One region of the Exiguobacterium sp. SH5S4 genome, then DNA from elsewhere that is predicted to be linked to it. Evidence: riboswitches for the same ligand, from Rfam matches in the RefSeq annotation. Region 1 holds a riboswitch; the other holds the start of a gene.
The links. Region 1 has a riboswitch for S-adenosylmethionine ahead of EVJ32_RS11710 (Na+/H+ antiporter NhaC family protein). Riboswitches for the same ligand answer to the same signal wherever they lie in the genome.

Region 1 (16,519 bases):
CCAAATCGGACTCCTCGTCTTTCAGTTCGCCAACTTAAAACCGCGCGTCGCGCTCCGCCGCTTCCGGTTCACTTATCCTTGGAACGCGATCACGTCATTTTTAGAAATCGCCATCCCGGCAAGTGTTTACTTGGCACTCGGCGGTGAGACCGGTCTTGGCTTCTATTCGCAGGATTCGTTCGTTCCGCTCATCGGTCTGATCAGCGCCATCATTTTGAACACGGTCGTTCAAAAGTATCAAGTCGGCTGGTGGTTCCGCGTCGATATCCCGGTCCGTGATTTTCTGAATATCGCTTTTTACACGTACATCGTCAGTTTCGTCTTCATCCTTGCCGCGTCGTTCTTCCGTGAGACGAACTTGCTCGTCGTCAGTAGCATCGCGGCCGCCCTCACGTTCTTTATTAAGCGGTTGATGATCCAAAAAGGGCGCCAAGACGCGTTCAAGTCATTGATCGAACAGTACGATGAAGCGAAAGAGGCCGTCTCCCTGTCTCAAAGCGAGGCCCAGGCGATTGAAGTGTTCTTGAGTCAATGTGAGCGCCTCAACCAATATGATAAAGGGTTTGTCGAGTTCGTCCTGTTCGACCGAACGCTCTATTTCGATTTGTTGACGCGACAGCCGATCGACCGTCCGATCGTCTTCGACTTGATTGAAGCGCGCCATCCACACGCCAAGTCTGTCGATTATGAGATGCGCTTCGAATGGGACGCAGCGTTGTCAGAAGCGTTTCATGACGATTACCACAGCTTCATCTCGGTCCAGTCAGAAGAGATTGACGGGATCCGCACACGCATCGTCATGATCGGTGAACACGTCTATGGCTATCCGCCCATCATTCAAAACGAGATGATGAAACTGTTGAAGTCGTTCAACCGAACAATCAGCCGTTGCCACGAACGCGACCGCCTATACACGGAAAGCCGCACCGATAGCTTGACGCTGCTCGCCAACGCGCGCGCGTTCTACGAGTATGGGATTCAACAAATCTCGGACGGCTCGATGTACCCGATCTCAGTCGCGATGCTCGACATCGACTTCTTTAAAAAAATCAATGACACGCACGGTCACCAAGTCGGAGACAGCGTGCTCCAAGAGTTCGGACGGCGAATTCGGCAAGTGCTCCGGACCGATGACTTTGCGGCCCGTTACGGGGGCGAGGAGTTCATCTTGCTGCTCAATCATTGCGACGTCGACCAAGCCGTCGATATCGCCGAACGGATTCGACAGAAGATTGAAGATAAGCCGTTCCGTGTCGATGGGGTCGATATTCCCGTGACCGCCTCGATCGGCGTCGATACGATTCAAGCGTTCGGCGACAAACGGCTTGATGATACGATTCGTAACGCTGACCGGGCCCTTTACGTCGGCGGCAAGTACGCCGGTCGTAACCGCGTCGCCCATTATAATTTTTTGACGACATGACTTCCCCCCGCGTCCATTGGCGCAGGGGGATTTCTGTTGACAACCCGATTTGAAACAGGTACGTTAGAAAACGTGTCTAACAACTACATCATGACGACTTTTTATCAAGAGAGACGGAGGGACTGGCCCTTAGATGTCTCGGCAGCGGGTAACCCGTGCCAAATCCAGCGAGCGTTCTGCTCGAAAGATGAAAAGGGTGTCTCTTACAGAGAGCCTTTTTCGGAAGGCTCTCTTTTTCTATTCTATGAAATGAGGTGAATCGATTGGAACAACCAACAGCTAACAAATGGGCGCTCTTGCCCTTGCTCGTCTTCCTCGTCTTCTTTATCGGGGCAGGTATTTATTATGGTGACTTTTACAAGTTCCCGGTGCTGATCGCGGCGTTGATCGCTTTAATTGTCGCCGCGATGATGACGAAAGGAAGCGTCACACAGACCGTCGAACGTATCGCCCAAGGCGCCGGTAATCCAGGTATCTTGATCATGATATTCATCTTCCTGCTCGCTGGCGCGTTCTCGAACGTCGCCGGTGCAATCGGTGCGATTGACGCGACGGTCAATGCGGCGTTGACGTTCCTGCCGCCGTCACTCTTACTGAGCGGATTGTTCGTCATCGCTGCCTTCATCTCGATGGCGATGGGCACATCGACCGGTACGATTGCCGCGCTCGCCCCGATCGCGCTCGGCATCCATCAAGAGAGCGGGGTCAATATCGCGATCGCGGCCGCGGCCGTTGTCGGCGGGGCCATGTTCGGAGACAACTTGTCATTCATCTCAGATACGACAATCGCCGCCGTCCGGACACAGCGGACGAACATGCGTGACAAGTTCCGGACCAACTTTTGGATCGTGCTCCCGGCCGCAATCATCACGACCGTCCTGTTAGCCGTTCTCTCAAGTGGAGAATCGACGATTGAAGTGGCCGCGTTCGAATGGTACAAATTGATTCCGTATCTCGCCGTCATCGTCCTCGCCTTGACCGGACTGAACGTCATCCTCGTTTTGCTCGGCGGCATCGCGCTCGCTGGCATCATCGGACTGATTGACGGAAGCTTGGCCGTCACGTCTTACGTCACGGCGATGGCCGACGGTATGATGGGCATGGCCGAGATCTCGCTCTTGACGTTATTCATGGGCGGACTCGTCGGGCTCATCTCGCATAACGGTGGACTCACCTATTTACGAGACGCACTCACGTCACGGATTCAGCGCCGGGCTGGTGCGGAATGGAGCATCGCCGGGCTCGTCAGTGCGACGAACGTCGCGACGGCGAACAATACGATCTCGATTCTCGTAGCAGGCCCGCTTGCCGCGAATATCGCCGATACGTATGACATCGAACGGAAAAAGTCAGCGAGCGTACTCGACATCTTCTCGTGCGGGGTACAAGGACTTCTGCCTTACGGGGCGCAGCTCCTCATCGCCGCCGAGTTGACGAACACGGCGTCCCCCGCCCTCGTCCCGTATATGTTCTATCCGTTCCTCCTGTTCATTTGCGGAGGCTTGGCGATCGTCTTCAACTTCCCACGTTTCAAAAAAACCAACTAAGCAAAAATCCTCGAAGGCGGCCGCCTTCGAGGATTTTTATGTTCTTGCTTCACGTTTACGTTTGAGCTCTTCGTTCCGTTTTTTGAAAGCGCGCCGTTTGAGAAGTTCTTCGAGACCGCGACTGATCGCCCACAATACGAGCAAGAGCAGGCCGAGCATCGATAAGCGGAACGGGCTTTGGATGAACTCTTGCCACTGATCACCGATGACCGAGAAGATGATGACGACGAGCAGTTTCCCGAATCCGGCCGCCAATACGAACGTTCGGAGCGGCATTTGAATCAAGGCGAGTAAGTACGTGATCAAACTGACCGGGATGAACGGCAACGAATATAAGAATCCGAGCGAGATTGGACTCATATGGTTGATGCGATCGAGCCAATAGACACCCTGTTTATGTTTTTCGAGCCAACGCGTCATCGGTTTGCGGAACACGTATCGGACGGCGGCGAACACGAGGAGCGTCCCTGCCAAACTGCCGATCCATGACAAGAGAACACCAAGCCAGAAGCCATACGTGGCAGCGTTCGCCGAGATGATCAAGACGAGCGGGAGAAACGGGAAAATCGCTTCTAGGAACGGGGCTCCGAGTCCAGCCCAAGGACCTCCCGGCAGTCCTTGGAGCCATTCGATGATGTTCAATATATATTGTTGTAGTGATGTGAGCATCTCAGTTTCCACCTTCGGCTTTCGTTACTACCTTTTACCCGAATTCGTTCAAGAGGACGCATCCCCCTGCCCTCCTCAAAAAAAAATAAAAAGTATTTGCGAAATTTCACTGTGATATCTATCATATAATAATGGACTTGTGGTTGCAGGCAAGTTCATTCGTCGAACGACACAACCCAACGTTCGTTTTCCTGCAAAAAACTGAACACAGGGGAGCAATAACATGGAAACAAAACCAATGCGGGTCTTACTGTACTATAAGTACGTCAACATCGAGGACCCAGAAACACTGACACAACAACACCTCAAGTATTGTAAGGACCTCGGGATCAAAGGACGTATCTTGATTTCTTCCGAAGGAATCAACGGGACGTGCTCGGGCACTTGGGAACAAACCGAACAGTACATGAACGACTTGAAAGCCGATCCATACTTCAGCGACATCGAGTTCAAAATCGATGAAGTCGAAGAGCATGCTTTCAAGAAAATCTTTGTCCGTCACAAACAAGAGCTCGTGACGTGGCGCTTTGATGGCGAGTTCGACGTGCCTAAACAACACGGTGCGTATCTCGAACCGGAAGAATGGAAAGAGATGATGAATCGCGATGATGTCGTCATCCTCGACGTTCGTAACAACTACGAGTACGATCTTGGTCACTTCAAAAATGCGATCAAAATCGACGTAGAGGCTTCTCGTTACATGCCAGACTGGCTCGAGGAGAACAAAGACCTCTACGAAGGGAAAACACTTCTCACGTACTGTACCGGAGGCGTCCGTTGCGAGAAATTTACCGCATATATGCGTGACCAAGGTCACGACAACATCTTCCACTTAAAAGGCGGCGTCGCCATGTACGGCAAGGACGAAGCGACGCAAGGTGAAAACTGGGACGGCGAGCTTTACGTCTTTGACGAGCGCATCAACGTCCCGGTCAACACGGTCAATCCGTCAGTCGTTTCAGCGTGTATGCACTGCGGAACGAAGACGACCCGTTACGTTAATTGTGCCAACCCGGAGTGCAATAAACAACACTTCTGTTGTGAAGAGTGTGAGCCGAAACAGATGCGTTCATGCTCGAAAGAGTGTCAGGAGCATCCACGCAACCGCTTTATCATCGAGAACATCGCGGAAAAACTTCAAGAGACTGAAGGCGTCGTCGGGTAACAAAAATCGACCGAATAGCGTCGCGGGCATTTGCCCGCGACGCTATTTTTGACAGAAACTTTACGTCTAGCGCGGCATGGAATCGGGTATAGTGTAGATACTATTGTCAGACAGGAAGTGACTGAATTGCTCTTTAACGAACCGTTACTCGCCGCAATACTGGCCTGGTTTATCGCACAGGCGGCCAAACTTGTGACCGAACTCATTCGAACACGTGACTTTGAACTTGAAATTATGTTCGCCTCAGGCGGAATGCCAAGTTCCCATACCTCGACCGTCGTCGCGCTCGCGACCGCGATTGGCCGGGCTGAAGGCCTCGACTCGAGCATGTTCGCCCTCGCGCTCACGTTTGCGACGATCGTCATGTACGACGCGACCGGCGTCCGTCAAGCCGTCGGTTTCCAAGCCCGTCTATTGAACGACTATTTTAAAGGGATCAAGCACGACACACCGATCTTGAACGAACTCGTCGGCCATACACCGTACCAAGTCATCGTCGGCGCATTGCTCGGCCTCGTCGTCGGACTATTTTTCCCCATGTAAACGATACACACGTTCAGGCATGTCGTTCCCCTCTCAAAAACTGTCCATCTTTTTGTGAACTTTCACAACAGAGACGGTATAGTGATAGAGAGGAGGAATCGACATGCCTTTTTTACAGAAATCATATGAATCGCTCGACACACTCGCCGAAGCGATCGGGCAAGCGATCCGCGCACCGATCACGATCGAAAATCGCCACCATCAGCTACTCGCCTATAGCACGCATCCCGACTCGACCGACCCGGCCCGGATCGCGACCATCATCGGCCGCCGTGTCCCGGAAGCCGTCATCGAAGATTTGTGGGAAAGCGGTATCCTGCAAGAGCTGATCGACCGAGACGAGCCTGTCGTCATCCCGGCCCGGATGGCCATCGGTCTCAGCGAGCGCGCCGCCGTCGTCATCAAGCAGCAAGAAGACGTGCTCGGCTACATTTGGAGCCTGGCCCAGACGACCCCGTTCTCCGAGCAGGAACTCACCGTCTTGAAGGACGGGGCAAATATCGCCAAGAAACTGCTCATGACGATCGCCATGCACGAACGTCGCATCGATGCCGAACTCGAGCGTTTCTTTTTAGAAGTGCTCGCTTCGCCATACCTCGCTCCCGCACATCGGGAACGCTTGAACGAACTTGCCCCAATCGCCGTCGCGAATCGCCTGACGATCATCGACTGCTTGCAGCCGATCACTCCGCAATTCGCTGAGCGGTTATTTTATGCGCTTGCGACACAAGAAGCGATCGAGGTCGTCCTTCACGCCATCGACGGCCAACAGCTGCTCGTCTGGCACTATATGAAGTCCGAGCTATCTGAAGAAGAGGCCGCCCTCCTCCAGTGGGCCGACCGCTTCGAGACCCAGCTTCAAGACAAGTTCACTGACGCCGAACCTCGCCTCGGGATTAGCCGTCGTTTCTTCGAGAGCGATACGCTCTATGCCGCGACCGAGGAAGCGAGACGGGTCACATCGCTACGCCGGAAGTTCCCGTTCGAGCTCGCTAGTGCCCGGGCGTTCGAGCAGATCGGCATCTATCAACTCGTCCCCGATTTGTCCCGACGGATCGGCCTGCGCCTCGAGACGCACCCGACGATCGAACGGTTGCAGGCGTATGACCAAGTCCACCACACCGAACTCGTGACGACGCTTGAATGGTATTTCTATTTTGACGGGAACGTCAAACGAGTCGCCGCCCACCTCCATATCCATCCGAACACGGTCTTGTATCGGATTCGACGGATCGAAGAACTGACGAGCATCACCCAAGTCTCGCTCCCGGAACGGGCTGCTATTTATTTAGCGATCAAGGCCGGACAATATCGTCAAGACGACTGACCCCCACTTTGTGAAAAATCACAAAGTGGGGGTTGCCGTTTTTAGAATCCATGCTAAAGACAGCGATTTCACTTGGGTCTATACTAGAGGTGTGAACAGATTGTGTCAGCAGATAGAAAGGGGAACTACACATGAAAATCGGGGTATTGAAAGAGATTAAAAATAACGAAAACCGCGTCGCGTTGACGCCGATGGGTGCATCCGTCTTGACGGAACTCGGACACGAGGTGCTCGTCGAGACGGGGGCCGGTATCGGGAGCGGCTTCACGAATATGGAGTACATCGACGCTGGGGCAAGCATCGTCGATTCAGCACAGGACGTTTGGGGAGACGTTGAACTCGCCTTGAAAGTAAAAGAACCACAGCCGTCAGAGTATCAATATTTCCGTCCAGACCTCACGCTCTTCACGTATTTACATTTAGCGGCCGAACCTGAACTCACGAAAGCGCTCGTCAATTCAGGCATGACCGCCATCGCCTACGAGACGGTCGAAGTCGACCGTACGCTTCCGCTGCTCACACCGATGAGCGAAGTCGCAGGACGGATGGCTGCTCAAATCGGGGCGCAAATTTTAGAAAAACCGCATGGCGGCAAAGGGATCCTCTTGTCAGGTCTTCCCGGGGTGCCTCGTGCGAACGTCACCGTCATCGGGGGCGGTGTCGTCGGAATGAACGCGGCCCGCATCGCCATCGGTCTCGGAGCCAACGTGACCATCATGGACATCAGTCCGGCTCGTCTCCGCCAAATCGACGACCAGTTCGGGAACACGATCAACACGCTCATCTCGAACCGCTATAATATCGCGAAGCAAGTCGCCGAGAGCGACCTCGTCATCGGTGCCGTCCTCATCCCGGGCGCGAAAGCACCTAAACTCGTCACGAAAGAGATGGTGCAACAAATGTCACCGGGGTCAGTCATCGTTGATGTCGCCATCGACCAAGGCGGGATCTGTGAGACGATCGATCATATTACGACGCATGACGCGCCGACGTACGAACGCTACGGTGTGCAGCACTATGCCGTCGCCAACATGCCAGGGGCGGTCCCGCGCACGTCGACGCTCGGTTTGACGAACGCGACGATGCCTTATATCGTCGAGTGCGCTCAAAAAGGAATCTTCCCGGCGCTTCGCGAAAATGCAGCGCTCCTCAAAGGGTTGAACGTCATCGACGGTACGGTCACATACGAAGCCGTCGCCCGTGACCTCGGCTACACGTTCGTACCAGCCTCTGAAGCCGTCACGAAGCAGCTCCACGCGTAATCGAACACATCCGAAATATGCGGACAGAAAGACGCCCGAACGGAAAATCCCGTTCGGGCGTCTTGCGTATGTTTATGCGTTTTCGACGGCGATGTCTTCACCGATGATTTTCACTTCAGGTTCAAGTTCGATCTCAAACTTCTGTTTGACCGTCGCTTGGACGTGACGAATGAGCGAGATGTATTCAGTCGCTGTCGCCTGATTGATATTGACGATGAAGCCCGCGTGCTTGAGTGATACTTCCGCCCCGCCGATGCGCTTGCCTTGCAGTCCGCAATCTTGAATCAGTTTACCGGCAAAGTAACCGGGCGGGCGCTTGAACACACTGCCGCATGACGGATATTCAAGTGGTTGTTTCGATTCACGCTTATGCGTCAAATCGTCCATTACGTCTTTGATCGCTTCATAACCGAGCGGATCGAGTTCGAACGTCGCCTCTAAGACGATCAAGCCTTCTTTCGAAACTCGGCTCGTTCGATAATCGAGGTCAAGCTCATCTTTCGAGAGCGTGAGCAGTTCGCCGTCTGGCGTCAAAACGACCGCACTCGCGATTACGTCTTTCGTCTCGCCGCCGTAGGCACCCGCGTTCATGTAAACAGCGCCTCCGACCGTTCCCGGAATACCGCATGCGAACTCCAGTCCAGACAGCTCTTCAGTGAGCGCCTGGCGCGACACGTCGATGATGGCCGCTCCTGCTTGGGCGATGATCCGGTTGCCGTCACGGCGAACCGTGTTCAATTCGTTCAAATTCAAGACGATGCCACGCAGGCCGCCGTCTCGAACGATCAAGTTGGACCCGAAACCGAGAATCATGAATGGTACGTTCTCGCGATGGGCGAGCTCGAGGACGGCTTGAACTTCTTCATACGTGTGTGGAGCTACGAAATAATCCGCTTTCCCTCCCAATTTTGTATATGTGTGTGCTGACAGCGGCTCGTCTTGCTTGAAGCGCTCGGCCGGGATGATTGTGAGTAGTTGGTCTAAAAAGCTCATGCGTTGCCTCAATCCTTTACGGTCTATTTTATTAGTGCCGCAAGCGAAAAAGTTCGCCTCGGACACGTTGCTGAATGGTTTCAGTACGAAACACAGTATACAAATGTTTACCGAGAGTGACAAGCAACGTTTTCTTTACAATCTAGCAAATAGTTTACAACAATAATGATGTCGCGACGGCGACGACAATCGGGATTGTGAAATTATCCCAGTCTCGATACGAAATCGCTTCTGTCAGCGTCGCTATGATGGAAATGATAAACCCATAAGTTACCACTTGCCACATCGGAATACCTTTCCACAAAAACAATAAAAAGAGTACCACGTACGAACTTAAGAACATGGCCATGCTGCCTTGGAACGATCGCTTTTGCCCATACAGGTCATAGATCACCGTCCCATATTTTCGTCCAATGAGGGCTGCTAAGCCGTCTCCCCATGCCAATACGAGCGAACCCGCTAAAAAGGCGAGCGGTTCCGTCTCGAAAAAGAAGAACAAGATGACGAGGAGTGCGATCGGATAATAGACGGTCCCGAGCGATTTCCGCTCGGTCTGATGGACCGGAGACGGGCTCTTATATAGAAGCCACGCGTTTGCGAACGTAAAGAACACGAGCGGTATGGCAGCGATGTACCATGTGTCCATCAACCAGACGGCGAGCAATGACCAATGCCCGACTGCAATATGTACACTCTTTCGAATTGTCTCATCCGTCCAGCCGAGGCGCTTGCCAATCTGTTCGAGACCGACAAGAAACACCAGGACAATGACGATGGACAGAATAGAACTGACCCATTCATTCATCGTGGGACCACCTTTATGTGCGATTTTTATACGTACTCATTATACCTTAATCAAGCCAGAACCTAGCTTCCTTTTCAAACATTTGGTAGAATGAGGTCAAATGACTGTATAGCCTGCGAACGAAGTCGGCTATAGAAAGGATGCCTGTATGCGCGACGCAAATTCGATTCAAACGTTGGCTGATTGCCTTCACTATATGCGGGTTGGTGACGTCGATCGGGCCATCTCACTTTTTCCTGAAGAAGTGCGTGAGCATTTCCCGAAAGAGCTTCGTAAAATCCATTTGTTTCATATTGAAAAGAACGGATTGTCGATCAATCAAATCGTGGCTTTGGCCAACACACTGACCGGAGAGCATTTGTCCGCGACGACGATTCAAAACTGGACGAAACGCGAAGTTCGTAAAATCATCGGTGTCCCCCGGGTCGGTAAAAAATATTCGCTACAACAGGCTGCGATCATTTATTTGCTCGACGACTTGAAGCATCTGTTTTCGCTCGAAGAGACGAGCTCGCTGCTCGCACTCATCTTCAACAATCCCGACCGCGACGAGGACGACCTCATCTCCCCGATCGACTTCTACCGCTTGTACGCGGAGTATGCCAAGTCGACGAGCCCGATCGAGATGTTAGATACTCGTGCGAAGCGTTCGATTGAGAAGATGGGACACACCCATCCGAACATCATGCACGTTCTGAAGCTATGCTTGTACGCGCACCGCGTGACGACACTCGAGATCGAGGCCAAACACTATTTAAGCCGCTTCATTTGAGCCAATCAAATGAAGCTTTTTTTGTGGAACGCAAAAAAAAACACCAGTCGCAGTGACTGGTGTTCGTCATATTGGTTAGACTGACATGGCGACCGGCATCCGTGATTTGACCGTCAACGTCTTCAAAACTGACAACAACTCGAACATCGAGAGCTGATCCGCCTCTTTCGTCAAACAGAAAGAATCGTCATCTTGTTTGCGAAGTTCCGCCACAAGTTTCCCAGCTTTATCGCGAACACTGAACTTGTAGCGTTCGACGTCGTATTGAATCGTGTAGAGACCGCGTTCATAGACGTTGTATTCACACTTTTTCCCGAATAACGAGAACTTGTCTTTTAATTGACCAATCGCTTGCCCGTCATGGTTCATGACGACCCACTTTTGACAGTTCGGGATGTACTTCCCGTGAGCGATTTGTCGACCGGACAAGTTGTGCACTTGGACATTGCCCTCCGCGTTGCGGTGAACAGATCCGATTGCATCATTTGTTTCGTCATAAATGGTCGCCTCGCCTTGCGTAAAGACACAACCTTTTACATAAATTAATTTGCGCACCGCTTTTTCCTCCTACTACGTTCCAACCTCGATTTTTGTGTTTGTTCGGTTGGTCATTCTGTGAAACCCCAATTTAGTTTCTAGTAGTCGTGTTTCTCTGTTCAACTACTACATATTTCATATGACGAAGATGATTATTGCACCGTTTGAGGAAAAAGACAACCCCTTTTTCTTCGACACAATCCGCCAGTCTGTCAAAGCTGTGAACAGGCGCCATTTTAGCACTTAAATCCAGCCTGTTTAAGCAGCTGTTCGAGCTCCGTTCTTGCAATCAGACGAACTTGATTTGGTTCGGCGAGTTCGTATGCACTATCCGTATAGGACGAGTTCGTGACGACCCATCCTTCGTTCGCCCCGTAGTATGGAACGGACGCGGCTACTTGCTGGACCGCTTCGAGTCCGACAACTTTTTCATAGCGTTTTGCTTGGACCGCGATCGACCAGCCGTCCGACGTTTCAAGGAGCAAATCCGCCCCGAAATCACGTGACGCTGGCGTGACCGTCACGGTGTACCCGAGCGCTGTGAATACTTCTTCTAAAAACAGCTCAAACTCACGGCCGTCCATTCGATCAATCCGATCAATCGTCGACAGGCGCATCCGCCAGATGAGCCAAGCAATCCCGAGAGCGAGCACCGTGACGACGCTCCACATCGGTGCTTCGAACCACCATAATCCGGTGGCAATCAATAGGCTAAGCGCCATTCCTTTCACGTCAATCGTCCTCCCTATCGTTTCTTTTATTTACTTTACCGAATCAATGCAGGAAAACAAAGGGGCATCTGTCGAATGTATTCCAAATGTACCCGTTTGATATAAAGAAGGAGGGATCAAACGTTAATGGAGAAAAGGATGTATCTCCAAAACGAACTGCTGCACGCTTTACCTTACGGCGTCGCGTTGATTACGAAGGACGGTACGATCGTTCAGGCGAATCGTCCGTTCATGGAGCAGTTTCCTGAAGACTTACAGACGAAAACGAATATTTTCCACATGGTCAACCAATCACCCCTCACCATGGAATTGTCGCGTCGGATGGAGCAAGGACTTCCTTGGATATACGAGATGCCGACGATTCGCGTCCATGCGATCCCATATGAACATATATACGTTCTCTCCATCGAGCCGCTCCCGCTCGACACGCGGGTCACGGTCCAACATAACGCCTTTGAGGCGATGATGCATACCGAGCTCGACATGGCGATGATCATGACAGATGCCAATCTGCTCATCAATCGCTTCAATAAAGGAGCGACCGAGCTGTTCGGCTATAAACCTCACGAAGTGCTCTATGAGATGACACCGTTCGCCTTGTTCGAGTCGCGAGAACTGAGTGAGAAGCGGACGCATTATCAAGACGAGACGGAGCGCTTGTTGTCGTTCGAACAGATGCTGCGCGTCGCACTCGATCGTGGAGACCGAGAATGGAAGTTTCAGCGTAAAGACCGCACCCATTTCGTCGGCAAACTGTTCATGCAGCCAGTCTATGAACACAATCAAATCATCGGCTTCTTTTTCTTCGTCTTTGATGTCAGTCCTGAAATCGCGCTCAAAGGTGAACTGCTCCATAAAGAGCAGCGCTACCGCATGTTTGCTGAGTCCGTGATTGAAGCTGTCCTGTTTCACGAAGGGGGAACGATTCTTGACGCGAACAAGGCAGCCGAAACGATTTTCCGTATCCCGGCCGAGGACATGGTCGGACGCCAAACGATTGAATTTATCGCGGAAGGCTACCGGGCCGATGTCCTCAGACGGATCCGTAATCACATTCAAACCCCGTACGAAGTCATCGGACGGCGCGAGGACGGTACCTTTTTAGAGATGGAAGTCTATCCGAAAGAAGTGACGTTCCAAGGCCAGACGCTCCGCGTCGCCGTCATGCGCGATATTAGTGACCGTAAAAAAGTCGAGCGCATGCTTGAACGAGAGAAAAATGCGATTGCTCGTCAGCGCGACATCATCCAATCGATTCTGCAAGCATCGAACGAGGCGTTCGTCTTGACCGAATCGAACGGTAGTGTCCTGTTCATGAACGTACATGCCCGGCGCTTACTCGACCTGCCCGGCATCGCTCCGAACAAGATACAGGAACGCATCCCGCTCCTGACGACATTCCGGGGCCGTGACCGCACTGAAATGTTAAAAAAAATCGACCTCTTGCTCGACGGGTCGGCTCGTGAAGTGTCGCTCCGTTTTTCGATTCCGCAACCGAACGATCGCGACGAACAGTATTATGAGATGTACGGAACCGGAATGGACACAAAACGGCAGATTGGGATGGATAGTGGCTTTTTGTTCGTCTTCCGCAACCGGACCGAAGAAGAGCGGATGGACCAAATCAAAAACGAGTTGGTCAGCACCGTCTCACACGAGTTGAGAACACCATTATCTTCTCTATCTGGATACATCGAATTGATGCTGACACGTGACTTGTCGAAGGACAAGCGCGAGCGCTATTTAAAGACGATGGCAAAAGAAGCGAAGCGGTTGACGGACTTGTTGAACGACTTCCTTGATATTCAGCGCATGGAAGATGGCAATCAAGAGTATAAACAAGACCGCTTCGTCCTGAACGAGCTCGTCCGTGAAGTCGTCGAACGCTTCCGCGAGACGACTGACCACTCGATTCATTTCGATGATGCCGACGAGTTGCTCGTTCTCATCGCCGACAAAGACCGGATCGAGCAAGTCATCATCAACTTGCTTTCAAACGCCATCAAGTACTCACCTCACAGTCATGAGATTGAAGTTCGCGTCCGGAAAGAGCACAAGCAAGCCCACGTGTCCGTCCAAGATTTTGGGATTGGGATTCCCGAGCACGCGTTCGAAGAACTGTTCAAAAAATTCTACCGTGTCGACAACTCAGATACGCGTCAAATCGGAGGCACCGGCCTCGGGTTGTCAATCTGTAAGGAGATCATCGAGTCGCACGGCGGCAGCATCGAAGTCGAGTCGAGCGTAGGCGTTGGCTCGACGTTCACGTTCACGTTAGATGTAGCGGAGGAGACGCCATGAACCATTATGCCTTTACCGGTTTCCCAGGATTTTTAGCAGGAAAGCTGATTACCCATCTCGCGACATTGCCGGATCAGATCGGCACGATCTATGCGCTCCATTTACCGGCACAACGACCAGAAGCGCTCGCTTTGAAACAAGAACTGTTAGCCACGACTTCGCTTCAAGACGAGCAGTTAGTGCTTGTTGAAGCCGATATCACACTCCCGGAAGTCATTCTCGACCCGATCATGCGGTCGGTCATCGAACGGGAAGTGAATTATATCTTCCACTTAGCGGCCGCTTATGACTTGAGCATCCCGTATGACGTCGGCTACCGAGTCAACTTGCTCGGGACGAAGCATATGACGGCGTTCGCCAAACGGGCAAAACAGTTAAAGCGATATGTCTATTTTAGTACCGCCTACGTCTCCGGACGCCGCCAAGGGACCGTCTATGAGAACGAGCTATGGCATCGGGTCCAGTTTAAAAACCATTACGAGGCTACGAAGTATGAAGCGGAAGCCATCGTCTCCCGTGAACTCGGCTCGATACCCGCGACGATCATCCGTCCCGGTATCGTCATCGGCCATAGCAAGACCGGAGAGACGAAAAAATTCGATGGCGTCTACTTCGTGTTGAAGTTGATGGACCAGTTGCGTCAAGCAGCGCCGCTCCCGTATATCGGACGGCAAAACATCGAAGTGAACCTCGTGCCGTATGACTACGTGGTCGAAGCGACTGCTTATCTCGCCCACGCCCCAGTCGGTCTAAAGCGCACGTTCCATTTGACCGACCCGTTCCCGCACGGGGCTCGGGAAGTGTACCGTATGATCCATGAAGCGATGTTTGGTCGCTCGCCTCGCGGAACGATTCCCCATTTCGCCGCAGAAACCGGATTTTCCGCTTTGCAGCTATCGGAACGATATGGGGTTCCAAAAGAACTGCTCGCCTATTTTAAGCATCAAGTCCATTTCGACACGACGCAGACGCTCCGAGCGTTAAACGGGACCGGCATCGTTTGCCCGGACTTACAAGACTACTTGCCTGACATCGTCGCCTACTACAACACACACAAAAAGCCCTGACCAGGGCTTTTTGTGTGTCCTCATCCAATTAACAGCTTCTCTTTCGGGTAACGGATCTTCCGGTCCATCTGTCGTGCGACCGTGAACAGAATGGTCAGCGAGCCGACACGGCCGAGGAGCATCATGAACATGATGAACCCTTTCCCGGTGTCATTCAATTCAGCCGTGATGCCGAGCGAGAGACCGACCGTTCCGAAGGCAGACACGGTCTCGAACAAGAGAGCGGTCGCCGGAATATGATCATTCGTCAAAATCGTGAGTGCCGTGATCAACAAAATAAAGAAGAAACTCGAGATGGCGACGACGTATGCTTTCTTGATTTGAAACGCATCAATCGTCCGCTCGAGAATGACCGTTTCTTTTTTACCGGCGATGAACGCCCACATGTCCGCTAAAATGACAGCGACGGTCGTCACTTTGATCCCAGAACCCGTTGATGCCGCCCCGGCCCCGATATACATCAAGATGAGGATTAATCCGATTGATACCGGCGCCATCATCGAGATGTCCACCGTATTGAATCCAGCCGTCCGTGTCGTCACCGCTTGAAAGAATGTGACGTTTAGCGCCTCGCCAATCGGACGGCCGTACAAGCCGCCTTCCACTGATACCCACTCGAACAGCATGAGTCCGAACCAGGCGATCCCGTTGATGACACCAAGCGAAGCAATCATGATTTTCGAATGTAGGGCGAGCCGCTTCCATCGTTTCACCTCGGTCGCGTCGGCAATCGTCGTGAATCCGAGACCACCGATCATCAAGAGCATCGAAATCGTGACGACGATGGCCGTATTTTGCTCGAACTGCATCAAGCTGTCGGGCCATAACGCAAAACCTGCGTTATTAAACGCCGAGACGGCATGGAAAAAGCCATAATACAGTGCTTCGCCGAACCGGTAATCACCCGTGCTGTAAAGTTCGACCGTCAAAAATAACATCCCGATGAATTGGACGATGATGGTCGTGAAGACGATGTTGCGGACGAGGCGGACCGTTCCACCCGGCCCTGACAAGTTGAGCGACTCTTGGAGTAAGATCCGCTGTTTTAAGCCGATTTTTTTACCGAGCACACTGAGCAGCATGAGCGCGACCGTCATGAACCCGAGTCCGCCGATTTGAATCAAGGCGACGATGACGAGCTCGCCGAGCATATTGAACGATGAGCCGATGTCGATCGTCGACAATCCGGTCACCGTGCCTGCTGACGTCGCGATGAACAGGCAATCGATCCAAGAGACCGGTTCGGTTTGGGCGAACGGCATATACAGCAACGTCGCTCCGATCAAGATGGCGAGTAAAAATCCAGTCGCGATAAATCGGGCCGGCTTTTCAAAGACGAGCCGGTATAACGCCTCAATTCGTTTAAGGCGCAACTCC
Region 2 (16,040 bases), on a different contig from region 1:
GTTGATCGTCGCGGCGTTACATCCGACTCGCCTGCACGCGTTGAAGCAACACGCGCGCCTGATCGGCCTCGACGTGCTCGTCGAAGTGCACGATGAATCCGAACTCCAGACGGCGCTCGAACTCGGGGACGTGTTGATCGGCATCAACAACCGGAACTTGAAGACGTTCGACGTATCGCTCGAGACATCGGTTGAATTGATGAAGCGTTATCCGAACGTGGCTTTCGTCAGTGAGAGCGGAGTCAGCACCGGCGAAGCAGCGAGCCGACTGCGAGACGCGGGAGCCAAAGCGATTCTCGTCGGAGAGGCGCTTATGCGACAGGATGACCCGACGGCGTTGATTGAGGAGTTGAAGACGTGTTCGTTAAAATATGTGGATTGAAAACAGAAGAAAGTGTGACGGCGGCGGTTGAAGCCGGGGCCGATGCGATCGGCTTCGTGTTCGCGAACAGCTCACGCCAAGTCGATGTGACGACGGCGAAACGACTACGGCAGTTGATCCCGAATCACGTCCGTGTCGTCGGAGTGTTTCTCGACCCGACGCTTGATGAGGTCGAGACGGCAATCACTTGTGGATTGACGGATATCCAGCTGCACCGGCGCACGTTGCCGCTTGAGACGTTCCGACAGTTCAATCTGCCGATCATCGAAGCGAGCAGCGAGACGGAGGCGGATATCGTCTTACTCGATGCGCCGACGCCCGGGAGCGGGGAGACGCTCGACTGGTTGCAGTTGGAACGTCCGCAGCGAACGTTCTGGCTCGCCGGCGGTTTGACGGCCGACAACGTGAAACAAGCGATGCACGACGTACGGCCTGACGGGGTCGACGTCTCAAGCGGCGTCGAGACAGATGGAGAGAAAGATATCGATAAAATTCGCACGTTCATCAGACGTGCCAAGGAGGAAACACCATGTACACACAACCAGTGAACGGGAAGTTTGGCCCGTACGGAGGAAAATATATACCGGAAACACTCATGCAGGCCGTTGAAGAACTCGAGGTGGCTTATGAGGAAGCGAAGTTAGATCCTGAATTTCAAGAACGCTTCGACGAGTTGCTCAGCGAATACGTCGGACGGGAGACCCCGCTTTATTATGCGGAGAACATGAGCCGACGCCTCGGGACGAACGTCTACTTGAAACGGGAGGATTTGAACCATACCGGTGCCCATAAGATCAACAACACGATCGGGCAGGCGCTGCTCGCCAAGCGGATGGGGAAACAGAAAATCGTCGCCGAGACCGGTGCCGGACAACACGGTGTGGCGACAGCGACGGTGTGCGCGTTGCTCAATTTAGAATGTACGATTTTCATGGGTGAGGTCGATGTCGAACGGCAAGAGTTGAACGTGTTTCGGATGGAACTGCTCGGGGCGACGGTCATTCCGGTGAAGTCAGGCAGCCGAACGTTGAAAGATGCGGTCAACGAAGCGTTACGCTACTGGGTCAAACACGTTGACGATACGCACTACGTCATGGGCTCTGTCCTTGGACCACACCCATTCCCGACGATGGTGCGTGACTTCCAAAGTGTGATCGGAACAGAGACGCGGCGCCAAATTTTAGACAAGACCGGACGCTTGCCGGATGCCGTCATCGCTTGCGTCGGTGGTGGCAGCAACGCCATGGGGATGTTCTACCCGTTCTTGAATGACGAGGACGTCGCCTTGTACGGTGTCGAGGCAGCAGGAAGCGGCGTCGATACGGACAAGCATGCGGCGACGCTCACCAAAGGGGAAGTCGGCGTGCTCCACGGCTCGCTCATGTACGTGCTGCAAGACGGGGCCGGACAAATCCAAGAAGCGCACTCGATCTCGGCTGGACTCGATTATCCTGGGGTCGGACCAGAGCATAGTTTCTTGAAAGACATCGAGCGTGTCCGTTACGCGGCGGTCACCGATGAGGCGGCGTTAGAGGCATGTATGTCACTCAGTCGACATGAAGGCATCATCCCGGCACTCGAGTCGTCACATGCACTCGCCTATGCCGAGACGCTCGCCGCGACGATGGACGAGGACGATCTGCTCGTCATCTGTCTGTCCGGCCGAGGTGATAAAGATGTGCATACGATTCGAGAAAGGGTGGGACGGAAATGAGCTTAGAGACAGCGATTCGAAATAGAGACGGGGCAGCGTTCGTCCCTTACATCATGGCTGGAGACGGCGGACTCGATCAACTCATTCCGACGATCGAGCGGCTCGAAGCGATGGGCGCGACGGCGATCGAGCTCGGGATCCCGTTCTCAGATCCGGTAGCGGACGGGCCGATCATCGAGGCGGCCGGGATGCGGGCCCTCGCGGCCGGGGTGACACTCTCTAGTGTGTTGGATTGTTTAATAGAAGGAACTGAGCGTTTCTCAGTCCCGATCGTCCTCATGACATACTTGAATCCGGTGTTCCGGTTCGGAATCCAGCCGTTCTTCGACCGTGCGGCCGCATGCGGCGTCAGCGGTGTCATCATCCCCGATTTGCCGTTCGAAGAGAGCCTCGAACTATTCGCGGGGATTGAACGGAACGGGGTCGCGGTCGTCCCGCTCGTCACATTGACGAGTAACAAACAACGAATTGACACGATCTTAAGTCAGGCCGAAGGGTTCGTCTACGCGGTGACGCTCAAAGGGACGACCGGAAAAGTCGACGCGTTCCCGGACGAACTGCTCGCTCATTTACGGTCATTGACAGAACGGTCTCCGGTCCCGGTACTCGCCGGATTCGGTGTCCATCGGGAAGACCAAGTGCAAGCGCTCGGTGAGGTGTGTGACGGGGTCGTCGTCGGCAGTTTCATCGTCGAGGCGCTCCACGCCGGACGTGAGCAAGACGTCGCCGAATTGATCGCATCGGCGCGTCGAGTCAAATCATAAAACAAGGACCGTGCCCTGAGGCACGGTCCTTGTTCGTTCATAGCTCGACGCGTTCAAGCCCGTCTTCGCCGAACTTGCGATCGAGTTGGTCGTGACGATACGTCGAGGCGAGGACGTACAATAAGTCGCCCGGCTCAATTTTCGTCTGTCCGGTCGGCGGGATCAGATAGTCTTTGCGGACGATCGCATTGACGACCGTGTTCGGCGGTAACGTGATGTCGGCGAGCGTGCGTCCAATCATTGATGACGCTTCTGTCGCCACGTACGGAACGAGCTGATGCTGTGACTGTTTACTCGATACGAGCGCGATCGTATACGGCGAGCGGATCTTATCCGGGCCGAGCAGGTTCAGTTTGGCCGCGAGTGGTGTGAGCGTCGTTCCTTGAATCAACGCGCTCGTCACGACGACGAAGAAGACGGCGTTGAAGATGAGTTGGCTGTTGTCGATCCCGGCGATGAGCGGGAACGTCGCTAGTACGATCGGGACCGCTCCTTTTAAGCCGGCCCAGGAGATGAACAGCTTTTCCTTATGCGTGAACGGCATCGCGATCGTCGATAAGTAAACGGCGATCGGACGGGCGACGAACATGAGGAAAAATGAAATCAACAGCCCTTTCCAAATGAGTTCTGGGTCGAACAGTTGTTTCGGATAGACGAGAAGCCCGAGGATGACGAACATGATAATTTGCATGATCCAAGCGAGCGCCTCCGAAAATTGGACGATGGTCACTTCATGGGCGGTGTGGGCATTCCCGACAATCATCGCGGCAAGATAGACGGCGAGCAAGCCGCTGCCAGCGAAGTAGGCGGCCACACCATACGTCATGAACGCCATCGAAATCATGAGGACGGCGTGCAGGCTGCTTGATTCAAGGCGCAAGTGATTGAGCATGAGCCGTGACAGGTTCCCGAGCATGTACCCGGCGAACGCCCCGACAATGATCTGTAGGATGAACATCCAGATGCCGTCCCAAATCGTCGTTTCCGGTTTCAACATGAAGTCGAGAGCGAGGATTGTTAAAAACATCGCCATCGGATCATTCGTGCCGGACTCGGTTTCGAGTGTCGCGCCGACTTTCGGCGAGATATTCTTTCCTTTGAAGGCGGCGAACACGGCGGCGGCATCGGTCGAGCCGATGATGGCACCGAACAGGAAAGATTCAATCCAGTCGAAACCGAATACGAAACGAACGGCCACGGCGACGAGCCCGGCCGTCAATAAGACGCCGATCGTCGCGAGCGAGGCGGACGGGACGAGGACACTCCGAAACGAGGCCCATTTCGTCTGCAGACCACCTTCGAACAAAATAACGATCAGAGCGGAAATCCCGATCATCTGGGCGAGGTTCGAGTCATCGAAGAAAATTAAGCCGGTGATGTCGCTGCCCATGATTATGCCGATGCCCATGAACAAAAGCAGGGCGGGCAGGCCAAAACGGGTCGACACGCGCGTGGCCAAAACTCCTGCGACAAGGAGGAGGCCGAACAAGAGGATTGAAACGTCTGTACTTAAAATAGGTGCGGTCAAACACATCACTTCCCTTTGAAATTGTCACTTTTCATATAGATTATTAAGTTCATTATACCATGAAACCGTTATGAAATAAGAATGAACGTATCATCAATTATGCTAATTGGAATAGTCGGATATCGGTGTGGTACATTAGGAGTATCAAAGGGGGATTCATATGGCTAAAATTCACGTCTTGCATGAAAACAATGAGTGGACGGACCATCTCGTCCAACGGCTCGAGGAGTTATCGCTTCCATATGAACTGTGGCATTTAGATGAAGGAATCATCGATATCGAAGCGACGCCGCCGGATGGTGTGTTCTATAACCGGATGAGTGCCTCGTCACATACGCGCGGGCATCGCTACGCGCCAGAGCTGACGGAAGGGGTACTTGCCTGGCTCGAGGCGAACGGACGGACCGTCTTCAACGGGACACGGGCGATTCGCCTCGAAGTGAGCAAGGTCAACCAGTATACGGCGCTTCGTCAAGAAGGGATCCGTGTGCCGAGGACGATCGCTGCCGTCGGAAAAAAACAAATCATCGAGGCGGCCGAGAAGCTTGGCATGAGCCCGTTCATCACGAAGCATAACCGGGCTGGTAAAGGGCTTGGCGTGCAGCTGTTCCATTCGATTGAGGCGTTGAAAGGGTATGTGTACGGACCGGCGTTCGAGGACTCGGTCGATGGCATCACGCTCATCCAACAATATATCGAAGCGCCGAAACCGTTCATCACGCGCTGTGAATTTATCGGCGGAAAGTTCCTCTACGCGGTACGGGTCGACACGTCGGAAGGGTTCGAACTATGCCCGGCGGATGCGTGCTCGATTGAAGACCAATTCTGCCCGGTCGGCGAGACGCCGCCGGCCAAATTTGAAATCGTCGACGGGTTTGCCGATCCGATCATCGATCAACTAGAAGCGTTCTTGGTAAAAAATAATATCGCAGTCGCGGGGATCGAGATTATCGAAGACCGTGACGGTAACGTCTATGCGTACGACGTCAACACGAATACGAACTATAACTCGGACGCGGAAGCGAAGGCAGGTCAATACGGCATGCTAGAACTCGCGACGTTCCTTGGCGACGCGCTTCACGCGAAGACAAAATAAGGGTCAGGCTTTCGCCTGACCCTTTCGCTGTGTATGTTGTAATTGTTGTTCAAATCGAATTTGGACTAGCTCTGCTGTCGGGGCCATTCGTTCAATGAACGAATCTAAACGTTTTGCAGTGTCTCGATCTGATTCCTTGAACACGCGCATCGTTGTTCACCTCATTGATCATTGTTGTAAGTGCCTCTACAACGATGTTTCCCGAGGGAGTCGATGCGTAAACCTCAATCAACCGAGGAATGTGCCGAGTTCTTCTTTTGGAAGGATGTTTCCGACGTAGAAGTCACCAAACTCGCCATATTTGGCGCTGACTTCATCGAAACGCATCTCGTAAACAATCTTCTTAAATTGGAGCGAGTCTTCCGCGAAGAGCGTGACGCCCCATTCCCAGCCGTCAAATCCGGTCGATCCGCCGATGAACTGCTGGATCTTGCCGGCATAGCTGCGGCCGATCATGCTGTGGCGGTACATGAGGTCTTTCCGCTCGTCCATCGACAGCGTATACCAGTTATCCTCGTCACGGCGCGCTTTGCTCATCGGGTAGAAGCAGATGTGGGCCGTTTTTGGCAACGTTGGGTACAAGCGCGAGCGGATGTGCGGGTTCTCGTACGGATCCCCGTCACCAGAGCCACGGTACATGCCGAGCTCGATGACCGAGACGTAAGAGTACGATGGGATCATAAAGTCGTACAGTTTCGTCTTACGAAGGGCGAGTTCGACTTGCTCGAGCTCTTTGAACGTCGGACGAAGGACCATGAGGACGACGTCCGCTTTTTGACCGAGGATTGAATAGAAGGCGTGACTGCCTTCTCCGCGTGTTTCGACGTCTTCAAGCGAGGCGAGGAAGGCGACGAACTCCTCAATCATTTCTTGACGCGCCGCCTTGTCGACTGCTTTTAGACGTGTCCAATCGATCGAGCGGAAATCATGGAGCGTATACCAACCGTCTAATGTGGCGGCTGCGTGCTGTGTTTCGGTTGTCGGTGCTGGACGTTCTGACATGAAAAAACTCCTTTCAAGACTTGGCTTCGCTGTTTATTTTACCACAGACACTTTACAGCCTGGCAAATTTGGCGCTGTCTGTGAGGCTAATCACAATCGAGACGAGGAAAGGGGGAAAGCGGACGCAGAAATGTAAACGGCTTCACAGCAACCTGTATCAGTCATAAATACATAACTGTTCTATTCATATAATGACTGATTTCAAGCGATTTATGACGATATGGGCAGAATAGTTTATTTTAAAAAAAGGACTGTGTATAATAAAACACGCATACGGACAAATGTGTCCTAAAGAGAAAACATAGATATCTTCCAATCGAAAAGGAGTTCACTTACCATGAAATTATTTGACACGTTGAAGCAAAAAGTCAGCCCGATTCGTCCGACCATCGTCTTAGCAGAAGGCGTCGATGAGCGCGTCCTTGGAGCTGCAGTCCGTTTAAAAAATGACGGCATGGTCAACCCGATCGTCGTCGGTCCGAAAGCGGACATCGATGCAGTCGCAGCGAAACACGGCTTTGATATCTCGAACTTGACGCAGTATGACCCAGCGACATACGAAGATATCGACACGCTCGTCGAATCGTTCGTCGAGCGCCGTAAAGGCAAAGCGACGGCTGAACAAGCTCGTGAATTGTTGTCGTCAGATGTGAACTACTTCGGTACGATGCTCGTCCACACGGGCAAAGCGGAAGGTCTTGTCTCGGGTGCGATGCATGCGACGGCCGATACGGTCCGTCCGGCACTTCAAATCATCAAGATGCAAGAAGGCATCAAAAAGACATCAGGTGTGTTCATCATGGTACGTGACGATGAGCAATACGTCTTCTCGGACTGTGCGATCAACATCGCACCGGACGCGGCCGACCTTGCCGAGAACGCCTACTTGTCAGCGTTGACGGCGAAGACGTTCGGCATCGAGCCGCAAGTCGCGCTCCTCAGCTTCTCGACGAAAGGTTCGGCGAAGTCGCCTGAAACCGAGAAAGTCATCGAAGCGACGCGTCTCGCCAAAGAGAAAGCGCCACACCTTCCAATCGATGGTGAGCTTCAGTTCGACGCAGCGTTCGTCCCGAGCGTGGCAGCGAAGAAAGCACCGGGCTCTGAAGTTGCCGGTAACGCCAACGTGTTCGTCTTCCCGAGCCTCGAAGCCGGGAACATTGGCTACAAGATGGTTCAACGTTTCGGTGGATACGAAGCGATCGGACCGATCTTGCAAGGTCTCAACAAGCCAGTCAACGACTTGTCGCGTGGCTGTAATGAAGAAGACGTCTATAAATTGACGCTCATCACAGCGGCACAAGCGATTGACGAGCGCAACGAAGCGTAAGTCAGAAGCATCTTCCCACAGCGGAGGATGCTTTTTTTGATGCATAGTTGTAAACTATTGGAAAAGGAGGCGGTCACATGGAGGAGATTGAGGGAGCCATCACTTTACCGGAAGGACATCGCTACGCCATGTTCGGCGGTGGAGATGATTTTCCGATTAAAACTTACTATGAGGGCGTGTTTGAAGAAGTGTTCGTCGCGTACCATCCGTTTCTCGGACCGATAGAAGATCCTACCGCAATTGACCGATATGTCGAGCTGAACAAAAACGAAGTGGAACAGCATTTTCGTGCCGTCGCATGGGAAGATATGCGCCGCCAACTGGGTTTTGAAGACGTCAAACGTATCGATCACGCACTCCGAACGATGATTGGGGCGTTGAAACCGCATGCCGAAGATAAAGAAGGCGCAAATCGAATCATCGAATTTTGCGAGCGCGAGAATTTACTCCCACCTGGCGAAGGCGAGCTGTCTGATTTCTTAAAGAATCGGGTATTAAGGGCGCTTCTGGAGACGGGAGAAGAATGGATATGGAGCGGCGACGAATTTTGTACGGAGCGCCATCTTATCAACATTCGAGAAGTTCTTGCAGCCGATACATGGGACATGAATCATCGCACGTTTTTCGGCTATCAGCATGATTGGCTCATCGTACCGCCATGGGATAGCCACTTCACTTTATTTTGCGGCAGTCAGTCTTGGGTAAGTGACATGGTCGAACGTTGTGGTCTGAAAGGTTTCTACTGCGATGACGAGACGACCATCAATTGGAGTTTGTCCGACACGAAACTGAGGTAAACTAGTAGGGGATAACAATTTAAGGGGGAAACAGCATGCAAAGCATCCATGCAACCGAATTACGTGAAAAGCTTGAGAACGGGGAGTCGCTCCACATCATCGACGTACGCGAACAAGACGAGTACGACGCGGGCCATATCCCGAACGTGCCGCTCTATCCGCTGTCTGAATTCCCGGGCGTGACCGAGAAGCTCGCGCAAGACAACGTCTATCACGTCATCTGCCGCTCGGGCGGACGCAGCCAGACGGCGTGCGACTATTTGGAATCGGAAGGGTTCAAAGTCGTCAACGTCGAGGGCGGCATGCTCGCTTGGGACGGTGACGTCGAAGCGTGATGCTCGACAATCCGTGGGTCGTCATTCCGCTCTTGATCGTCCTCTATTTGACGGTATACGCGTTCGTGAAGCGTCTCGACTGGAACAGATGGCGCACCATCTGGGCGGTGTGGATCGTCCTGATTGTCCTTTTGTTGACGATCCGCCTCATACAAAGTGTATAAAAAAACGAGTGAAGCCAAGTATCTGGCTTCACTCGTTTTTAGTTGTCACGTTTATCGAACGTGATTGACGCGATGGCGTCGTGCTGGTGGATCGACTCTTCGTTTCGGCATTCGACGAAGAAGTTGACGACTTGTTTCATCTCGTACAAGTCGGCTGCAATCAAGCGGACCATATCTTCGACGAAACGCGGGTTTTCGTAAGCGATTTCTGTAGCCCGTTTCTCATCCGGACGTTTTAAGACCGGGTGAAGTGGTGCCGATGCGTTCGACTCCGCCGCATCGAGCAATGCGAGTCTCCAGTCGAAGCCGTCGAGCGACGCTTCGTCAAGACCGGCTTCGATTGTGATGTAGCCGCGCTGGTTATGGGCGCTGTATTCGCTGATCTCTTTTGAACATGGGCATAGCGTCGTCACGTTGATGACGAGACCGACCGTCACGCTCGCCATACCTGTCTCGAGGTTGTATGTCACGTTGTGCATGACGTCAGCGTTCATAAGACCGCTGAGGCCCGTCGCCGGTGCTTTCCGGCTGAAGAACCATGGGTAGCGGACCGTCAATTGACCTTCCGTTTGTTCCATACGCTCGGCGAGTTCTTGGGCGAACTCGATGAGCGAGCGGTTTGATAACGTCCAGCCTTGCGTATGGTACGCGTCGAGCTGTTCCGTCAAGCGTGACATGTTGATGCCTTTACGATCTTGGACGAGTGATGTCGTTAATTCAAACGTTGCGACCGTCGCTTGGATGCCGTCTGGCGTTTCGATGTTGACGGGATGTTTGACGTTCGAGATCCCGACGCTGTCGAGTGCGAACAAGAAGTTCTTAGGTGTATTTTGAAGATCGACCATTTTATCTTTTTCTGTCGGTTTCGTACCTTTGACCGGCGGGACCGAGCCGAATAGTTTATGTCGTTCTGCTTTAGTAGGTAAAGCGACATGGCTTGTAGACATAATCGGATTCTCCTTTTTTAAGAGGGCAAATGACCGCCACTCGTTCTTGTTAGGATTTTATCACGAAATGGATACAAACTGGGTATCATTTTGCTTCGCGAACATGCTTTGAACCTGTTCTGCGGAAAAAACTTCAGACATTGAACGAAAGAAGATTGATTTAATTTACGCACAGAAATAAAATGTTCCTGTGAACTTAAAAATAGATCACTGTTAAATATGAAAGAACACACAAAAAAAGGGGATGTTTTTAAATGGATTGGCAGTTAATCCTGCAGTACGCCTGGATCATCGTCGTACTCGTCGGTCTTGAAGGGCTACTATCTGCAGACAACGCGCTCGTGTTGGCCGTCATGGTCAAGCACTTGCCGCGGACAGAACAGAAGAAAGCGCTATTCTACGGTTTATTAGGAGCGTTCGTCTTCCGCTTCATCGCATTATTCTTAATCTCGTTCTTAATCAACGTCTGGCAAGTCCAAGCACTCGGTGCCCTTTACTTGATCGGGATGAGCGCGCGACATCTATATATGACGTACAAGGCGCGCAAGATGGATCCAAGACAAGACCTCGCCGCTGAGGCGAAAGAAGAGACGGCAATTACCGAGAAGCCGGTCACGAAAAAAGAGTTTTGGTGGACGGTCGTAAAAGTCGAGTTCGCCGACATCGCTTTCGCGGTCGACTCGATCTTGGCAGCGGTCGCACTCGCAGTCAGCTTGCCGCCGCTCGGTCTTGGAGAGATCGGTGGAATCGACTCAGGTCAATTCTTCGTCGTCTTGACGGGTGGACTCATCGGGGTCATCTTGATGCGATTCGCGGCCCGCGTCTTCGTGAAGCTGCTGCATCAACGTCCGACACTTGAGACGGCCGCCTTCCTCATCGTCGGCTGGGTCGGTGTGAAGTTGACGGTACTCGTCCTCGAACACCCTGGCTTCAAGGAACTGATTGCCGGTACACCGTTCGCGTTCATGGGTCTTCCAGACGGTTTTGTCCACTCGTTAGGTTGGACACTGTTCTTCTGGTCGGTCATGGTCGGGATTGCTGTTTGGGGTTGGTTCTCTTCCAAACCGACAGCGGTCAAGCATTAAAAAAATCCTGTCTTTCGCGTATGCGGAAGGCAGGATTTTTTGTTAGGCAGTCACGTCTTGCTTCTCGTAGATCGGCACCCAGCCTTCTGTCGTCACGAAGATGCGGACGGCGACGACTTGGCGGTCGTCTTGGAGCGTGAAGTAGTGGCGCGTGTTCACCGGGACCGAAATCAAATCGCCGGGATTGAGTTCGATGTTGAAGTAGCCACGTTCGGCGTCGTCGATGGCGAAGATGCCGTGCCCGCTGACGATGAAGCGGACCTCGTCGTCCGTATGATGGTGTTCCTTTTGGAAGTTGACGAGCAGTTCGTCCAAGTTCGGTGTCGCGTCAGACAGCGAGATGACGTCGGCCGTTTGATAGCCGCGGCGCTCCGACACGTCTTGAATCTCGTCACGGAACGTTGCGAGGATGGCTTGCTTGTCGTCGTCCGTCAGTTCGTAGTTTTCTTGAAGCGCGACCGGAAGTTTAGCGATGTCCCACTGCTCATACAGAATACCGCGCGATTCTAAAAATACGTTCACTTCAGATTGGTCGACGAGACGTTCTTCGGTTTGTTGGAAATAGACAGTTGCCATAGATAGTTCCTCCTTATGAATGGACGCCTAAGGCGCGTAGTTTTAACGTGTAGCTGAACAAAAATTCGTATGCTTCTAAATAACGTTTCGCCGCAGCCGGCGTCTCGCCCCAGACCGTGATGCCGTGATTACGGATGAGGACGGCACCGGCGCTTGAATGGACGTGAGGCGCGAAGGCGGCCGCGAGCGTCGGGATGTCGGCATGATTGTCGATGATCGGGACCCGGACGACCGCGTCCTCTTCCCAATACCCGAGTGCCTTGATGATCTCTTGCCCCGTGAAGACGACCTCACCGTTCACGGCATGGAGCTCGGAGATGACGTTGTTGTCGACCGTGTGCACATGGAGTGAACACGTCGCCGCAGTCTTGTTGAACACCTCGACGTGTAGCAACGTCTCAGCGGACGGTTTGCCAGTTTGTTCGCCAAGTAACCTGCCGGCCGCGTCGACGAGGACGAAATCGTCCGCGGTCCGTTTTCGTTTATCGCGTCCGCTCGCCGTGACGAGGAAGGTCAGCGGGTCGTCGGAGACACGAATCGCCAAATTGCCACTCGTTCCGGGGAACCAGTCGCGCGCGGCGAGTTCGTCTTTAATGTCGGCGAGTTCAAGCCAACGTGCGGTCACGCTCATACGTGCACCTCCTTCATGTGATGGGTGATGTCGTCGAACGTCTCGAACGGGGCGTAGGCGATGCCTTCTGCTTCACAGAGCGTGATGAGTTGCCCACGGGCGTAGACGAAATCGGCCCGTTTGGCGATCTCGAAGTCGGTCACCGAGTCACCGATGACGATCAAGCGATCAACGGGATCGACGATCGTCCGGGCGATTGTCGGTTTGCAGCAACCACAATCATTCGTGCAATGCGCGTCACAGGCGTAGGGCCAGTCGACGCGTACCGTCTCGCCCGAGAAGTCGGCGACGTTACAGTAGATGTGGTCCGGCGCGACGTGGTCTTGCAAGATCGGGTACACGAAAAAGTCCATGCCGCCGCTGACGACGTCGAACTTCCAAACTTGTTGCCGGACTTCTGCCAAAAACGTCGAGAAACCTTGGCGCAAGGTGATGCGGTCCAGCAAGTAGTCACGGTACGCCGAAGCGTCAGCGCTCGGCAACAGCTGGAACATCTGTCCGACCCCGGAGCGGATCGAGATGTCTTGAGCGAGCACGTCGTCTTTGAGCGCGTGCCATTCGGGCGGTGCGAACGCCCGCATCAAAGCGATGATGTTGTCCTCGGCCGTGATCGTCCCGTCGAAGTCACACAAGATGTGAATCGTCATTGTTTTGACCACGCCTTTAGCGCGGCCTCGAGCTCGTTCGTCTGGCTCGCCACGCCCACTACTTGCTCAATCGCTTGTCGGAACGCCCGGGCCCCGGCAGCCGCGCCGTCTGGGTGACCGTGGATGCCGCCGCCGGCGTTGATGACGACGTCTGTGCCGAAATCACGGATGATGTCCGGGACGAGCCCCGGATGGATGCCGGCCGACGGGACCGGTAGAATCGGCTTCGCCCAGTGCGGCCGAGCACTGCTATCCCGAATCGCGAACGCCTCATCGGACGGTGTCGCGAGTGAACCGTATGGGGACGGGAACAGCGTCAAGTCGGCCCCCGCGAGGCGGAACAATTTCCCGAGCAAGAGCGAGTGGCTGATCGAGCCGGTCAAGGCGCCGGCGAACGCCGGATGCGCCAAAATCGGGACGTTAATTGTTGGATCGCTCGCGAGTTCGCGGAGTGTGTCGAGCCCGTATGTATAGACGTTGAACAACAGTGCCGTCGCGCCCGCCTCGATCAAGCGGAGCGCTTGGTCACGTAGCCCGAACACCGGACCGCTGAGCGTGATGGCATAGAGCGAACGTTTCCCGGTCGTTTCGAACTGTTCTTGGATGACGGCCGCCCCGATTTTAGCTCGTTCAAGCGACGGAGTGAGCGGATTATCGTATAGGATTTCATCATCTTTGACGATGTCGATGCCGCCGGCGAGCTGGTCTCGAAGTTGCTGTTCTAAGAAGCGTAAATCACGGCCGATGATCCCTTTAAAGATGCTCATGACGAGCGGGCGATCATGGACGTCGAGCAACTCACGAACGCCTTGAACACCGAACTTTGCTCCGGGGAATTCAGACGCAAGCGTTTCGGGTAACGTCAAGTCGATCAAGCGTACCGAGTCATCGAGCGATAATTTCCCGAACGTCGTCGTCAAGATGGATGAGAAGTCGGGCGTGACGTTATGGAGCGGATAACGGATTGTGAAGCGACTCGTCGTTTCCGTGTGCGTCGTTGAGACGACCTCGCCCCGATACGCCTTTAATTGTTCTTGCTCTAGGTGGGGCAGTTCCGTCCATGTGCCGACGGTCAGTTCAAGGGCGATTTTCTCGGCGACAGTCGCGACGCGGTTCGTCCGGCTGATTTCATATGTGGCAGTAATACTCATGTTCGTTCCTCCTTCCGGTCAAACAAAAAATGACCCCATGCCGAGGCAAGAGGTCATCATAAAAAAATGAACTCTTATCTCTCAGCTTACGCTGCAAGAATTAGCACCGTGCCCAATCGGGTCGGTTGCTGCGACATCATCGGGCTTGTCCCCTCCGTCTGCTCTTGATAAGAATGTATTTTGAAGTTGTGAAATTTAATTGAATTTTGTCACACAATATCCGGTTCGTCAATTCCTTTTTTTGAGAAAAAATAGTTGAATTCATTGTTTCTATATATGCCCGGGAAAAGACAACACCGGGTCCGAAAATTGACGTTGACAACTTGGTGCTCGAGTAAGTAACATTCATCACAACAAGTTCACACAATCGAATATGACACTCTTATCGCGAGTTGGCAGAGGGAATTGGCCCGATGACGCCGCAGCAACCGACCAGTAGGCACGGTGCTACATCCACCAGACATACGTCTGACAGATGAGAGGAACAACCGTTACGGCTGTGCCTCTTTCTCGCGGAGAAAGGGGCTTTTTTTGTGGGGAATATACCGAAAGGGGAAACAGACATGGCTTATCAACCATTTACAGAACAGACAGTCGTCGAGCACGTCAGAACGTTAGGGTTACTCGAAGATGGGGGCATCGCGCATTGCGAGGAGATCGGGGACGGCAACTTGAACCTCGTCTTCCGCATCCGTCAAGGCGAAACGAGCCTCATCGTCAAGCAGGCGCTACCGTATGCGAAAGTCGTCGGAGAGAGTTGGCCGCTCACACTTGAACGGGCGTGGATCGAGCAGCTCGCGTTGCGCGAATTCGCTAGCGTCGTCCCGCGTTTCGTCCCGGTCGTTCTCGGCAGTGACCGGACGCTCGCCTACACGATTTTAGAGGACTTGTCCGACTTTGATATCGTCCGGACGGGCTATTTGGAAGGGAAAACGTATCCTGAACTCGCCCGTCACATCGGTGAGTTTTTAGGACAGACGTTGTTTGAGACGTCAGACTATACGGCCGGCCCGATTGAGAAGAAGCGGAAAGAACGGGATTACTACAACCCGGAACTGTGCGACATCACTGAAAAACTGATCTTCACCGATCCGTACAAAGATGCCGAATCGAACAACATCGAAACCGCGCTCCGTCAGGACGTCGAAGCGCTTTGGCGTGACCAGAAATTGAAAGTGGAGGTCACGAAACTGAAAGTCGGTTTCGTCACGAAACACGACGCGCTCTTGCACGGAGACTTACATACAGGCAGTATCTTCGCGACGCAACAAGAGACGAAAGTCATCGATCCGGAGTTCGCTTTTTACGGACCGTTCGGCTTTGACATCGGGCAAATCGTCGCCCATTTGACGCTATCGACGTTCCATGACCCACTCAAACGGTTCGAACGGTTCACGGACGTATTGACGGTATGGGAGACGTTTGAGAAGACGTTCCGGACGAAGTTTGAGACGGCGGTCGAACCGTTCAACACGGACGGATTCGTCGATGAGCTACTTCAAACCATCTTTAGCGACACGATCGGCTATGCCGGATGCGAACTGATTCGCCGCGCCATCGGCCTCGCCGGAGTCGCTGACCTCGAGACGTTACCGGAAACGGTCCGGCTCGAGCGGAAACGGGAAGCGCTCACGCTCGGCACGACGCTCATTAAACAGCGCCACGATATCCGTTCGATCGATGATTTAGTGACGCTGTTAGCGGGGGTACGCGTATGACAGTCCAAAACATTCGCTTCGACCCGAACCGGGACGAGCTCGTCATTTTAGACCAAACGTTACTGCCCCATGAAGAGCGGTACGTGACGATCGCGACGCTCGAACAGGCGGAGCACGCCATCGAGACGTTACAAGTCCGAGGCGCGCCGGCCATCGCCTATTTCGGCGCATTCGTG

Region 2: it holds a riboswitch for S-adenosylmethionine, as region 1 does, so the genes downstream of both, EVJ32_RS14085 (2,3-diketo-5-methylthiopentyl-1-phosphate enolase) here and EVJ32_RS11710 (Na+/H+ antiporter NhaC family protein) in region 1, are expected to answer to the same signal.

The regions. Positions count from the first base shown of each region.
Region 1 is NZ_SJUQ01000021.1:2,292-18,810, reverse strand. It holds gene EVJ32_RS11715 (GGDEF domain-containing protein) at 1-1,423, shown strand, start outside; SAM riboswitch class I at 1,522-1,617, shown strand; gene EVJ32_RS11710 (Na+/H+ antiporter NhaC family protein) at 1,687-2,970, shown strand; gene EVJ32_RS11705 (TVP38/TMEM64 family protein) at 3,007-3,639, opposite strand; gene trhO (oxygen-dependent tRNA uridine(34) hydroxylase TrhO) at 3,863-4,804, shown strand; gene EVJ32_RS11695 (divergent PAP2 family protein) at 4,922-5,347, shown strand; gene EVJ32_RS11690 (PucR family transcriptional regulator) at 5,451-6,674, shown strand; gene ald (alanine dehydrogenase) at 6,806-7,936, shown strand; gene murB (UDP-N-acetylmuramate dehydrogenase) at 8,009-8,929, opposite strand; gene EVJ32_RS11675 (diacylglycerol/polyprenol kinase family protein) at 9,084-9,734, opposite strand; gene EVJ32_RS11670 (DUF1836 domain-containing protein) at 9,883-10,506, shown strand; gene EVJ32_RS11665 (LURP-one-related family protein) at 10,582-11,061, opposite strand; gene EVJ32_RS11660 (restriction endonuclease) at 11,280-11,765, opposite strand; gene EVJ32_RS11655 (PAS domain-containing sensor histidine kinase) at 11,901-14,075, shown strand; gene EVJ32_RS11650 (SDR family oxidoreductase) at 14,072-15,142, shown strand; gene EVJ32_RS11645 (TrkH family potassium uptake protein) at 15,163-16,519, opposite strand, start outside.
Region 2 is NZ_SJUQ01000031.1:13,639-29,678, forward strand. It holds gene trpC (indole-3-glycerol phosphate synthase TrpC) at 1-382, shown strand, start outside; gene EVJ32_RS14015 (phosphoribosylanthranilate isomerase) at 358-930, shown strand; gene trpB (tryptophan synthase subunit beta) at 912-2,096, shown strand; gene trpA (tryptophan synthase subunit alpha) at 2,093-2,860, shown strand; gene EVJ32_RS14030 (potassium/proton antiporter) at 2,898-4,394, opposite strand; gene EVJ32_RS14035 (ATP-grasp domain-containing protein) at 4,549-5,484, shown strand; gene hemQ (hydrogen peroxide-dependent heme synthase) at 5,713-6,486, opposite strand; gene pta (phosphate acetyltransferase) at 6,824-7,813, shown strand; gene EVJ32_RS14050 (DUF2711 family protein) at 7,891-8,610, shown strand; gene EVJ32_RS14055 (rhodanese-like domain-containing protein) at 8,646-8,945, shown strand; gene EVJ32_RS16320 (hypothetical protein) at 8,945-9,109, shown strand; gene folE2 (GTP cyclohydrolase FolE2) at 9,148-10,056, opposite strand; gene EVJ32_RS14065 (TerC family protein) at 10,311-11,141, shown strand; gene EVJ32_RS14070 (cupin domain-containing protein) at 11,184-11,717, opposite strand; gene EVJ32_RS14075 (methylthioribulose 1-phosphate dehydratase) at 11,731-12,348, opposite strand; gene EVJ32_RS14080 (2-hydroxy-3-keto-5-methylthiopentenyl-1-phosphate phosphatase) at 12,345-12,995, opposite strand; gene EVJ32_RS14085 (2,3-diketo-5-methylthiopentyl-1-phosphate enolase) at 12,992-14,146, opposite strand; SAM riboswitch class I at 14,218-14,320, opposite strand; SAM riboswitch class I at 14,526-14,628, shown strand; gene mtnK (S-methyl-5-thioribose kinase) at 14,710-15,864, shown strand; gene mtnA (S-methyl-5-thioribose-1-phosphate isomerase) at 15,861-16,040, shown strand, end outside.